2 regions of the Pseudocitrobacter sp. CD920760 genome follow, and region 1 is predicted to be linked to the other one. Evidence: predicted binding sites of a transcription regulator. Region 1 holds the regulator's gene; the other holds the start of a gene.

The links. The regulator PurR, encoded in region 1, represses purine synthesis genes. The targets are predictions, from matches to a motif close to CANGCAAACGTTTGCNTG.
Region 2: cvpA (colicin V production protein) is a predicted target of PurR. The motif match lies at 2,277-2,294, and genes of this name have one in related genera.

The regions. Positions count from the first base shown of each region.
Region 1 is NZ_CM173490.1:2,900,890-2,906,499, reverse strand. It holds gene cfa (cyclopropane fatty acyl phospholipid synthase) at 1-87, opposite strand, end outside; gene punC (purine nucleoside transporter PunC) at 385-1,569, opposite strand; gene punR (DNA-binding transcriptional activator PunR) at 1,678-2,610, shown strand; gene purR (HTH-type transcriptional repressor PurR) at 2,607-3,632, opposite strand; gene cydH (cytochrome bd-I oxidase subunit CydH) at 3,927-4,016, shown strand; gene AC1MKH_RS13565 (MFS transporter) at 4,178-5,344, shown strand; gene sodB (superoxide dismutase [Fe]) at 5,383-5,610, opposite strand, start outside.
Region 2 is NZ_CM173490.1:3,661,479-3,667,088, reverse strand. It holds gene accD (acetyl-CoA carboxylase, carboxyltransferase subunit beta) at 1-51, shown strand, start outside; gene folC (bifunctional tetrahydrofolate synthase/dihydrofolate synthase) at 124-1,392, shown strand; gene dedD (cell division protein DedD) at 1,382-2,083, shown strand; gene cvpA (colicin V production protein) at 2,350-2,838, shown strand; gene purF (amidophosphoribosyltransferase) at 2,872-4,389, shown strand; gene hybO (hydrogenase 2 small subunit) at 4,777-5,610, shown strand, end outside.

The DNA.
Region 1 (5,610 bases):
AATGCCTGCCCGGCTTAACAGTTCGTTGGTGATGCGGTACCAGTCATCATTCGGTACGCTAACTTCTTCTATACACGATGAGCTCATAGCTTCTCCATCCCGACCCGGTGATCAGAACCTTAAAACAGCGTAGACGCTTTTTAGAGTTTGTGAGAAATCTCACGGAACTTCCGTGAGCCTGCTATCCGACGTAGCACAGAGGAAGGGAGATTACCCTTGCCGAAAAGACCATCCCTGGGGAACCGGGAGGCGTCCTGCTCCCGTTAACAAGTAATAACTATCGTAATTATGTGACACCGATTCAGTATAGGACGCAAAATCTACTGATTCAATCAAAAATCTTAGCAAACTAACTACGAGTTAATAACATTGATATTCATGATGTTAGGCACGAGACGTTTCTTCAGCTGAATTTTCCTCTGCGCCAGCCTGCATCTTATAGCCAATCCCGGCGAGAACGACGGTGGCGACCATTACGCTGGTGGTGGCCAGCAGCGGGGCGGCAATCAATGAAGAAACCACCAGGCTTGCGAGGAAGCAAAGACCTAATTGCAGCGTATTCTGTAATGCTGCCGCGCGGCCTGTTGCCTGAGGGAATGGACGCAGCGCGCGCGCCACGACGATCGGGTAAATCGCGCCGTTAGCCATTGCCATCACGCAGAATGGAATCAGCAGCGCGATGAGCGACACATGTGCGGTGAGGCCGACGCCCCAGGTGGCAAGTACGCTTACCGCAAACACCATTAGCAACCACGGTAACAGTTTCCCGCCATCCCATTTTTGCAACGCGGCTCGGCAGCCATAACCGCCGACCAGGAACGCGATAGTCTGTGGGACGTAGCTCAGGCCAATCACCGTTGGGCTGTAGCCCATGGCATTGAGAATAAATGGCGAACCGGTCAGCCAGGCAAAGAAGCTGGCGGAGCAGGCGGCGTAGATAAGTACGTTGCCGCGATAGTCCTGACTGCGCAGGAGTTTCATAAAGGTCAGTTTGTTTTCACTGACCGCGTTCTTTTTATGTGCGGGTTTCAGGCGCAGGGCCGGAATCATCAACATAACGGTGATGATAAACAGGGTGGCAAAGATGGCCTGCCATTCAAAATGATGCAGGATCCAGCTTCCCAGTAACGGTGCCAGCGCCGGAGAAAGCCCGACCAGCGGCATGATGGTGGCAAAAATACGGTTAGTCCGCTGTGCCGGAAAATAATCCGTCACCATAGCCTGCCAGGTCACTGCCGCAGCGCAGACTCCAACGGCTTGTACAAAACGCAGAATCAGCAGGGTGGTGGCATCACGAACCCACAGCATACCCAGACAGCCAAAGGCGAAGATGGTCAGACCAATCAGCAGAACAGGCTTGCGGCCATAACGATCTGAAAGCGGCCCCCAAAGCAGCTGCGCGAGAGCAAACCCGGCAAGGAACAGACTCAGGCTGGCGCTGACAGCCGCTGCCGGCGTTTGGAGATCGTTTTGAATCACGGCGAAGGCCGGAAGATACATATCGGTGGCCAAAAAGCCTAATACGCTCAGGCCGGCGAGCCAGACTAAAAATCCTTTCCCAGGTTGCATAAAAACGCCTTTTCTTGTTTTGGAAGAGGCTGAGAGTGTAGAGAGTGAAATTTGCCTTGTGAAACGCTAATATTTGCGTGTTGGTTTCAAAAAATTTGTGAGCAGAAAATGTGGTCTGAATATTCACTGGAAGTCGTGGATGCCGTTGCGCGGAATGGCAGCTTTAGTGGCGCGGCAAATGAGCTGCACCGTGTACCTTCTGCAATCAGTTATACGGTACGTCAACTGGAGGAGTGGCTGGCGGTTCCGCTGTTTGAACGTCGCCACCGGGATGTAGAATTAACCCCCGCCGGGGCATGGTTTTTGAAAGAGGGGCGTTCTGTTATCAAAAAAATGCAGATCACCCGTCAGCAGTGTCAGCAAATTGCTAATGGCTGGAGAGGGCAGTTGGCCATCGCGGTGGACAATATCGTAAAACCAGAGCGCACCCGACAGATGATTGTCGATTTTTATCGCCACTTCAGTGACGTAGAGCTGTTGGTGTATCAGGAGGTATTTAACGGGGTGTGGGATGCACTGGCGGATGGGCGCGTTGAGTTAGCGATTGGCGCGACGCGCGCGATTCCCGTGGGGGGGCGCTATGCGTTTCGCGATATGGGCATGCTGAGCTGGCAGTGTGTGGTAGCCCGTACGCATCCGCTGGCGCAGATGGCGGGGCCGCTCAGTGATGACGTGTTGCGCAACTGGCCGTCGCTGGTGCGCGAAGATACGTCACGTTCGTTACCTAAACGTACTACCTGGTTACTGGACAACCAGAAGCGGGTCGTGGTGCCTGACTGGGAATCGTCAGAAACCTGCTTATCCGCAGGATTATGCGTTGGCATGGTACCAGAGCATTTTGCGCGACCGAAGATAGATAAAGGTGAATGGGTTGCTCTGGAACTGGAAAACCCGTTTCCCGATGCGGCCTGTTGTCTGACCTGGCAGCAAAACGACAGTTCACCGGCGCTAAGCTGGTTACTCGAGTATTTAGGGGACAGTGAAACGCTGAACAACGAATGGTTGCGAACGCCCGATTCGAGCGTCCGCAAAGAGGCTTAACGGCGGTAATCGCGGAACGGGCCGTCGGCCACGGAACGGCGTTCAATCAGGCGCGGGTGCACTTCAATGGACTGCGACTCTTCGCGTTTACTGACAATTCGGTCCATCAGCATATTGAAGGCGGTTTCCCCGAGGGAATCCTTCGGCTGGTGGATGGTGGTCAGCGCCGGGGTAAAGAAACGCGAGTTGCGCACGTTGTCGTAACCAATCAGCGAGATATCCTGCGGCACGCGCAGCCCCATTTCGTCTGCGGCGCACAACGCGCCCATCGCCATGACATCGCCACCACAGAAGATAGCGGTAGGGCGCGGATTCTGGGACAGTATTTGCTGCATCGCGCGATAGCCGGATTCCGGTTCGAAATCGCCCTGCACAATCCAGTTTTCCGGCACCTTGATCATCATCTCTTCCATGGCTTTCATAAAGCCAGCCAGACGACCTGCGCCGGTATTGCGCTCCAGCGGGCCTGGGATCACGCCAATTTCGCGATGCCCACGTTCCACCAGATAACGACCAGCCATATAGCCGCCTTCGAAGGCGTTATCGATAACTGAGTCGGTAAAGTCAGCTTTCGCTTCGCCCCAGTCCATAACCACCATCGGAATATGACGGTACTCTTCCAGCATCTGCAGCAGCGAATCCGGATATTCGGAACACATCACCAGCAGGCCGTCCACGCGCTTCTGCGCCATCATGGAGAGATACGCGCGCTGTTTTTCAAGGTTGTTCCACGCATTCCCGAGGATCAGGGTATAGCCTTTCTGGAAGCAGTTCTTCTCAACGGCTTCAATAATTTCTGCAAAGTAGGCAGCTTCACTGCTGGTCGCCAACAAACCAATGGACTTGGTGTGATTGACCTTCAGGCTACGGGCCACGGCGCTGGGAGAGTAGTGCAATTCTTTGATTGCCGCCCACACCGCTTCACGCGTCTCTTCGGCGACAAAACGCGTCTTGTTAATCACATGTGATACAGTTGTAGTGGAAACGTTTGCGCGCTTCGCTACATCTTTAATAGTTGCCATTCCATCTCACTCCAGACCCGGGCCTGCCCCTGATCGATTCAATACGAAAACGTTTGCCTTCACTCACCCTGGCGCAATGTTATAAATTGCGGTTCGCCGGGAAAACGACACAGGACGACAGGAGGGGGTCAATGGCCGATACACTTTTTAATAAGCGTCGAATTTTGTCTTATCTTTGCCAAAAGTGGAAGCGCAAAATCGGTTATTGCGTGAAATCCGGGAAGATTTTTGCGAATAAGTGTGCAAAAATGACATAGCTCACTTTTGGTGTGGGGATAATAAGGAGAAAAATTGATGAGTACCGAACTGAAGATGTCAATTACCACCACGGTTATTACGCTGGCGCTGATCGTGGCTGCCGCGCTGACCGCCGTCCTGCATTAACCCATCCTAAAGGGAGAGGCTGCTCTCCCTCTCTGAGATTGTTATCAATTCAGCAAAAATATTTTGCTAATTTGTTCACTTCTGTTTTTTTGTGATTGATGTCATGCTTTTGCTATCTGTTGTCACGCCGCCCTGCGTTTGCGGCAAACCGGAGTCAAAGCATGAAAGTGAATTATCCCTTACTGGCGTTAGCCGTAGGCGCATTCGGGATAGGTACCACCGAATTTTCGCCGATGGGGCTATTACCCGTTATTGCCAAAGGGGTTGATGTCTCGATTCCTGCCGCAGGTATGTTGATCAGCGCCTACGCCGTAGGTGTCATGGTTGGCGCGCCGCTGATGACGCTGCTACTCTCACATCGCGCACGCCGCAACGCCTTAATTTTCCTGATGGCGATTTTTACCCTGGGTAACGTCCTTTCTGCTATCGCCCCGGATTACACCACGCTGATGCTGTCACGCATTATAACCAGCCTCAACCACGGCGCGTTCTTTGGTCTGGGGTCGGTGGTTGCCGCAAGCGTGGTGCCAAAACATAAACAAGCCAGCGCGGTAGCGACCATGTTTATGGGGTTGACCATCGCCAATATCGGTGGCGTTCCGGCGGCCACGTGGCTTGGGGAGACCATCGGCTGGCGCATGTCGTTCCTGGCGACGGCAGGGCTGGGCGTAATTGCAATAATCGGCCTGTGGTTGTCGCTGCCGAAGGGCGGGGCGGGTGAGAAACCAGACGTGAAACGTGAACTGTCGGTGCTGGTACGCCCACAGGTATTGTCTGCGTTGCTCACGACCGTACTGGGCGCTGGGGCGATGTTCACGCTCTATACCTACATTTCTCCGGTTCTGCACACCATCACGAATGCGACGCCTGCCTTTATCACATTAATGCTGGTACTGATTGGCGTGGGCTTCTCAATCGGTAACTATCTTGGCGGTAAATTTGCTGACCGTTCAGTGAGCGGTACGCTGAAAGGTTTTCTGCTGCTGTTGATGCTGATTATGCTGGCGATCCCGTTCCTGGCGCGTACGGAAATCGGCGCGGCGTTCAGTATGGTGGTGTGGGGCGCGGCGACCTTTGCGGTGGTGCCACCATTGCAGATGCGCGTAATGCGTGTTGCGCACGAAGCGCCGGGGCTCTCTTCTTCGGTAAACATTGGCGCGTTTAATCTCGGCAATGCGCTGGGTGCCGTAGCTGGTGGCGCGGTGATCTCCGGTGGACTGGGTTACAGCTTTGTGCCGGTAATGGGGGCGATTGTGGCAGGGTTTGCGCTGCTGCTGGTCTTCTTCAGCAGCCGTTCACAGGGTGAAGAGGCCGTGGTCAGCCAGTAACAAAAACGCAGAAGGGGATACCCTTCTGCGTCATTTCTTTATGCCGCCAGATTCTCAGCAACAAACTTCCAGTTTACCAGCGCCCAGAAGTGCTCCAGATAGCTCACGCGCGCATTGCGGTAATCAATATAGTAAGCGTGCTCCCACACATCTACCGTCAGCAGCGGTTTGGCATCCGTGGTCAACGGCGTACCCGCGTTAGAGGTAGAGACAATCGCCAGGCTGCCGTCGGCTTTTTTCACAAGCCAGGTCCAGCCAGAACCGAA
Region 2 (5,610 bases), 760 kb from region 1:
CACGAAAGTGTGGTGGTACCGCCGGTACCGGATCAGGAACCAGAGGCCTGATAATGCAAAGGGCAGGGCCAGACGGCGCTGCCCTTTTTGCTTCTCATCACCGTTAAAGAAATCGCGGGCACCATGGACAACAAACTTATTCCTCAGGCCACGTCGCCCCTGGCTACGTGGCTTTCTTATCTGGAACACCTCCACACCAAAACTATCGACCTCGGTCTGGAACGCGTGGGCGAGGTGGCTGCCCGGCTGAATGTGCAAAAGCCAGCGCCATTTGTTTTTACCGTTGCCGGAACCAACGGCAAAGGGACCACCTGTCGGACGCTGGAAGCGATACTGACGGCGGCGGGCTTCAAGGTCGGCGTTTACAGTTCTCCGCATCTGGTGCGTTATACCGAACGCGTACGCGTGCAGGGCGCGGAACTCGCAGAAAGCGCGCATACGGCGTCGTTTGCCGCTATTGAGCAGGCGCGTGGCGAAATCTCTTTGAGCTATTTCGAATATGGCACGTTGTCGGCGCTGTGGTTGTTTAAACAGGCCGGGCTGGATGTGGTTATCCTTGAAGTGGGGCTGGGCGGACGACTGGATGCGACGAATCTGGTGGACCCGGACGTGGCGGTCATTACCAGCATCGCGCTGGATCACACCGACTGGCTGGGGCCGGATCGCGAAAGTATTGGCCGTGAAAAAGCCGGTATCTTCCGTACCGGGCGTCCGGCGGTTGTGGGTGAACCGGATATGCCGACAACAATTGCTGATGTGGCGCGTGAAAAGGGCGCACAGCTGTTACAACGTGATATTGCCTGGCAGTATGGCGTGGACGCTGAAAACTGGTGGTTTAGCGATGCGACAGGCCGCCTGAACACATTGCCGTTGCCACAGGTGCCGCAGCCGAACGCCGCCACTGCGCTGGCGGCACTGCGGGCCAGTGGACTGAACGTCAGCGAGCAGGCCATTCGTGAAGGCATAGCCAGCGCGATTCTGCCGGGACGCTTTCAGACTATCCAGACCTCGCCGCGCGTGATTCTGGACGTCGCCCATAACCCGCATGCTGCCGCGTATCTCGCCGGGCGTCTCAAATCTGAGCCGCTGACCGGGCGCGTTCTGGCGGTTATTGGTATGCTGCATGATAAGGATATCGCCGGTACGCTGGCGTGTCTGGAAGGTATTGTCGATAGCTGGTATTGTGCGCCTTTAGAAGGGCCGCGCGGGGCCACCGCTGAAGAGCTGGTGAAACACTTACGCGCAGGAACCGTCTACGCCAGCGTGGCGCAGGCGTGGCACGCGGCAATGGCCGATGCCGGGCCAGAAGATACGGTGCTGGTGTGTGGTTCATTCCACACGGTAGCGCATGTAATGGAAGAGTTAGACGCGGGGAGAACCGGTGGCAAGTAAGTTTCAGAACCGCTTAGTCGGGACAATTGTGCTGGTAGCGCTGGGCGTCATCGTGCTGCCAGGGCTGCTCGACGGGCAGAAAAAACACTACCAGGATGAGTTTGCCGCGATCCCGTTGGTGCCAAAACCGGGCGACCGGGATGAGCCCGATATGCTGCCGACGGCGACGCAGGCGCTGCCTGCGCAGCCGCCGGAAGGCGCGGCGGAAGAGGTGAGGGCGGGCGATGCGGCAGCACCGTCGCTCGATCCGGGGCGTTTTGCCGCAGCAAACAATAATGGCATCGATCCTGCGCCGGAACCGGTGGAACAACCGAAGCCAAAACCAAAACCGGTTGAACCGCCGAAACCGAAGCCGCAGCCAACGCGTGATGTCGCCAGCGAGCAAATCGCCGCCGCGACCGAAACGCCGCCAGCCAAACCGACGCCAGCTGAAAAAACGGCCCCGGAAGGGAAGGCGTACGTTGTGCAGCTTGGCGCGTTGAAAAACGCCGACAAAGTAAATGAGATTGTCGCGTCGCTTCGCGGTGCGGGCTATCGCGTCTACACGTCGCCTTCCACGCCGGTTCAGGGTAAAATTACCCGCATCCTGGTGGGGCCTGACGCGTCGAAAGATAAGCTGAAAGGCTCGCTTAGCGAGCTTAAGCAGCTTTCCGGGCTGAGCGGGGTGGTGATGGGGTATTCGCCGAATTAAAGGCGACCCCTCACCCTAACCCTCTCCCTCAGGGAGAGGGAACCGATCGAGCACGATGTAAAGTTCGGTGCGTGCTTTCTCCCTCTCCCTGAGGGAGAGGGCCGGGGTGAGGGGATTAAAAACCCCCTCCATAAGCGATGGCGTTGAACATTTTTTCAGCGCCTTTTTTATTTTCGCAGGGAAAGGAAATCCCTACGCAAACGTTTTCTTTTTCTGTTAGAATGCGCCCCGAACCGGATGACAGGGCGTAGCATCGTGGGACACATATGGTCTGGATTGATTACGCCATTATCGCGGTAATAGGTTTTTCCTGTCTGGTTAGCCTTATCCGTGGCTTTGTTCGTGAAGCGTTATCGCTGGTGACATGGGGCTGTGCCTTCTTTGTCGCGAGTCATTACTACACTTACCTGTCCGTCTGGTTCACGGGCTTTGATGATGAACTGGTTCGCAACGGGATTGCTATCGCGGTACTGTTTATCGCGACGCTTATCGTCGGCGCTATCGTTAACTACGTTATCGGTCAACTGGTGGAAAAAACCGGTTTGTCGGGAACGGACAGAGTGTTGGGCATCTGCTTTGGTGCACTGCGCGGGGTGTTAATCGTCGCCGCCATTCTGTTCTTCCTCGATACCTTTACGGGCGTTGCGAAAAGCGAAGACTGGCATAAATCGCAGCTTATCCCGCAGTTCAGTTTCATCATCAGATGGTTCTTTGACTATCTGCAAAGCTCGTCAAGTTTCTTGCCCAGGACATAAGTCCTGAGATGTGGCTTAACGAGGAAAAGACGTATGTGCGGTATTGTCGGTATCGCCGGTGTTATGCCGGTCAACCAGTCGATTTATGATGCGTTAACGGTGCTGCAGCATCGTGGACAGGATGCCGCGGGCATCATCACCATTGATGCGAACAACTGCTTCCGTTTACGCAAGGCAAACGGGCTGGTCAGCGATGTCTTTGAAGCTCGCCATATGCAGCGTATGCAGGGCAATATGGGGATTGGCCACGTGCGCTACCCAACCGCTGGCAGCTCCAGCGCGTCTGAGGCGCAGCCTTTCTACGTCAACTCCCCGTATGGCATTACGCTTGCCCATAACGGCAACCTGACCAACGCGCACGAACTGCGTCAAAAACTGTTCGAAGAGAAGCGCCGCCACATCAACACCACCTCTGATTCCGAGATCCTGCTGAATATCTTCGCCAGCGAACTCGACAATTTCCGCCATTATCCGCTGGAAGCCGATAACATCTTCGCCGCGATTGCCGCGACTAACCGCCAAATCCGTGGCGCTTACGCCTGCGTGGCGATGATTATCGGTCACGGCATGGTCGCCTTCCGCGACCCGAACGGTATCCGTCCGCTGGTGCTGGGCAAACGCGATATCGGCGATGGCCGTACGGAATATATGGTTGCTTCCGAAAGTGTGGCGCTCGATACCCTGGGCTTTGAGTTCCTGCGCGATGTCGCGCCGGGCGAAGCGGTGTACATTACCGAGAAGGGCCAGCTCTTCACCCGCCAGTGCGCGGACAACCCGGTCAGCAACCCGTGTCTGTTCGAGTACGTCTATTTCGCGCGTCCGGACTCCTTTATCGATAAGATTTCCGTTTACAGCGCGCGTGTAAATATGGGCACCAAACTCGGTGAAAAGATTGCCCGCGAGTGGGAAGATCTGGACATCGATGTGGTGATCCCGATTCCGGAAACGTCCTGCGATATCGCGCTGGAAATTGCGCGTATTCTGGGTAAACCGTATCGTCAGGGTTTCGTGAAAAACCGCTACGTTGGCCGTACCTTTATCATGCCGGGCCAGCAGCTGCGTCGTAAATCCGTACGCCGTAAGCTGAACGCTAACCGTGCCGAGTTCCGCGATAAAAACGTCCTGCTGGTTGATGACTCCATCGTGCGCGGCACCACCTCAGAGCAGATTATCGAGATGGCGCGTGAAGCAGGGGCGAAGAAGGTGTATCTGGCGTCAGCCGCACCGGAAATTCGCTTCCCGAACGTGTACGGTATCGACATGCCAACCGCCACCGAGCTGATTGCCCACGGTCGTGAAGTTGACGAAATCCGCCAGATCATTGGCGCAGATGGTCTTATCTTCCAGGATCTGGACGATCTGATCGACGCGGTACGTGCAGAAAACCCGGATATTCAGCAGTTTGAGTGTTCGGTGTTTAACGGGATTTACGTCACCAAAGATGTCGATCAGCAGTACCTCGATTATCTCGATTCCCTGCGTAACGACGACGCCAAAGCGGTGCAGTTGCAGAACGAAGTGGAAAACTTAGAGATGCATAACGAAGGTTAACGCGTCTAACGCCAGGGAAACCTGGCGTTTTCTTTTCTGTACCCCCAATCCTATCCCTCTCTTTTCGCAGTAATTTCGCCTTCCTCACATTTTTCAGAATCCGTTTTTCAATAGTGTGAACAAACCGGATAAACATCACTGCCATAAATTTTATAGTAGCGCCCATTAACCATTTTTAATATGTGGATAATGCCAATTAGGGGTTAATGGGGTGGTAAGAAAAACTGCTTTCATTGGTTACAAAACCCTCTCGACCCTTCGTTTTGTCTATATGGCGGAGTAGTATGCTGCCAATAACCATAAAATAAATGTGGTCAATGGTGCGCCTTTTGCAACCTGCGAGAGGTGCAGGAGAAACCCAAGTCTTCGTTACGGAATAACAACAAGATGACTGGAGATAACACCCTCAGCACTTCTCATGGCGTTAACCGCCGTGATTTTATGAAGCTTTGTGCAGCGCTGGCCGCCACGATGGGGCTCAGTAGTAAAGCGGCCGCCGAGATGGCCGAATCAATCACCCGCCCGCAGCGTCCGCCGGTTATCTGGATTGGCGCGCAGGAGTGTACCGGATGCACGGAATCTCTGCTCCGCGCTACCCACCCAACCGTCGAAAACCTCGTGCTGGAGACTATCTCTCTGGAATACCACGAAGTACTCTCCGCCGCCTTCGGCCATCAGGTTGAAGAGAACAAGCACAACGCCCTTGAGAAATATAAAGGTCAGTACGTGCTGGTGGTCGATGGCTCGATCCCGTTAAAAGATAACGGTATTTATTGCATGGTCGCCGGTGAGCCGATTATCGACCATATCCGCAAAGCGGCAGAAGGGGCAGCGGCAATTATTGCGATTGGCTCCTGCGCGGCCTGGGGCGGCGTGGCGGCGGCGGGCGTTAACCCGACCGGCGCGGTAGGGCTTCAGGAAGCCTTGCCGGGCAAAACGATAATCAACATTCCTGGCTGCCCGCCCAACCCGCACAACTTCCTCGCGACCGTCGCGCATATCATCACCTTTGGTAAACCGCCGAAGCTGGATGCCAAAAATCGCCCAACCTTCGCCTATGGTCGCCTGATCCACGAACACTGCGAACGCCGTCCGCACTTTGATGCCGGGCGCTTTGCGAAAGAGTTTGGCGATGAAGGTCACCGCCAGGGCTGGTGTCTGTACCACCTGGGCTGCAAAGGGCCGGAAACGTACGGCAACTGCTCAACGCTGCAATTCTGC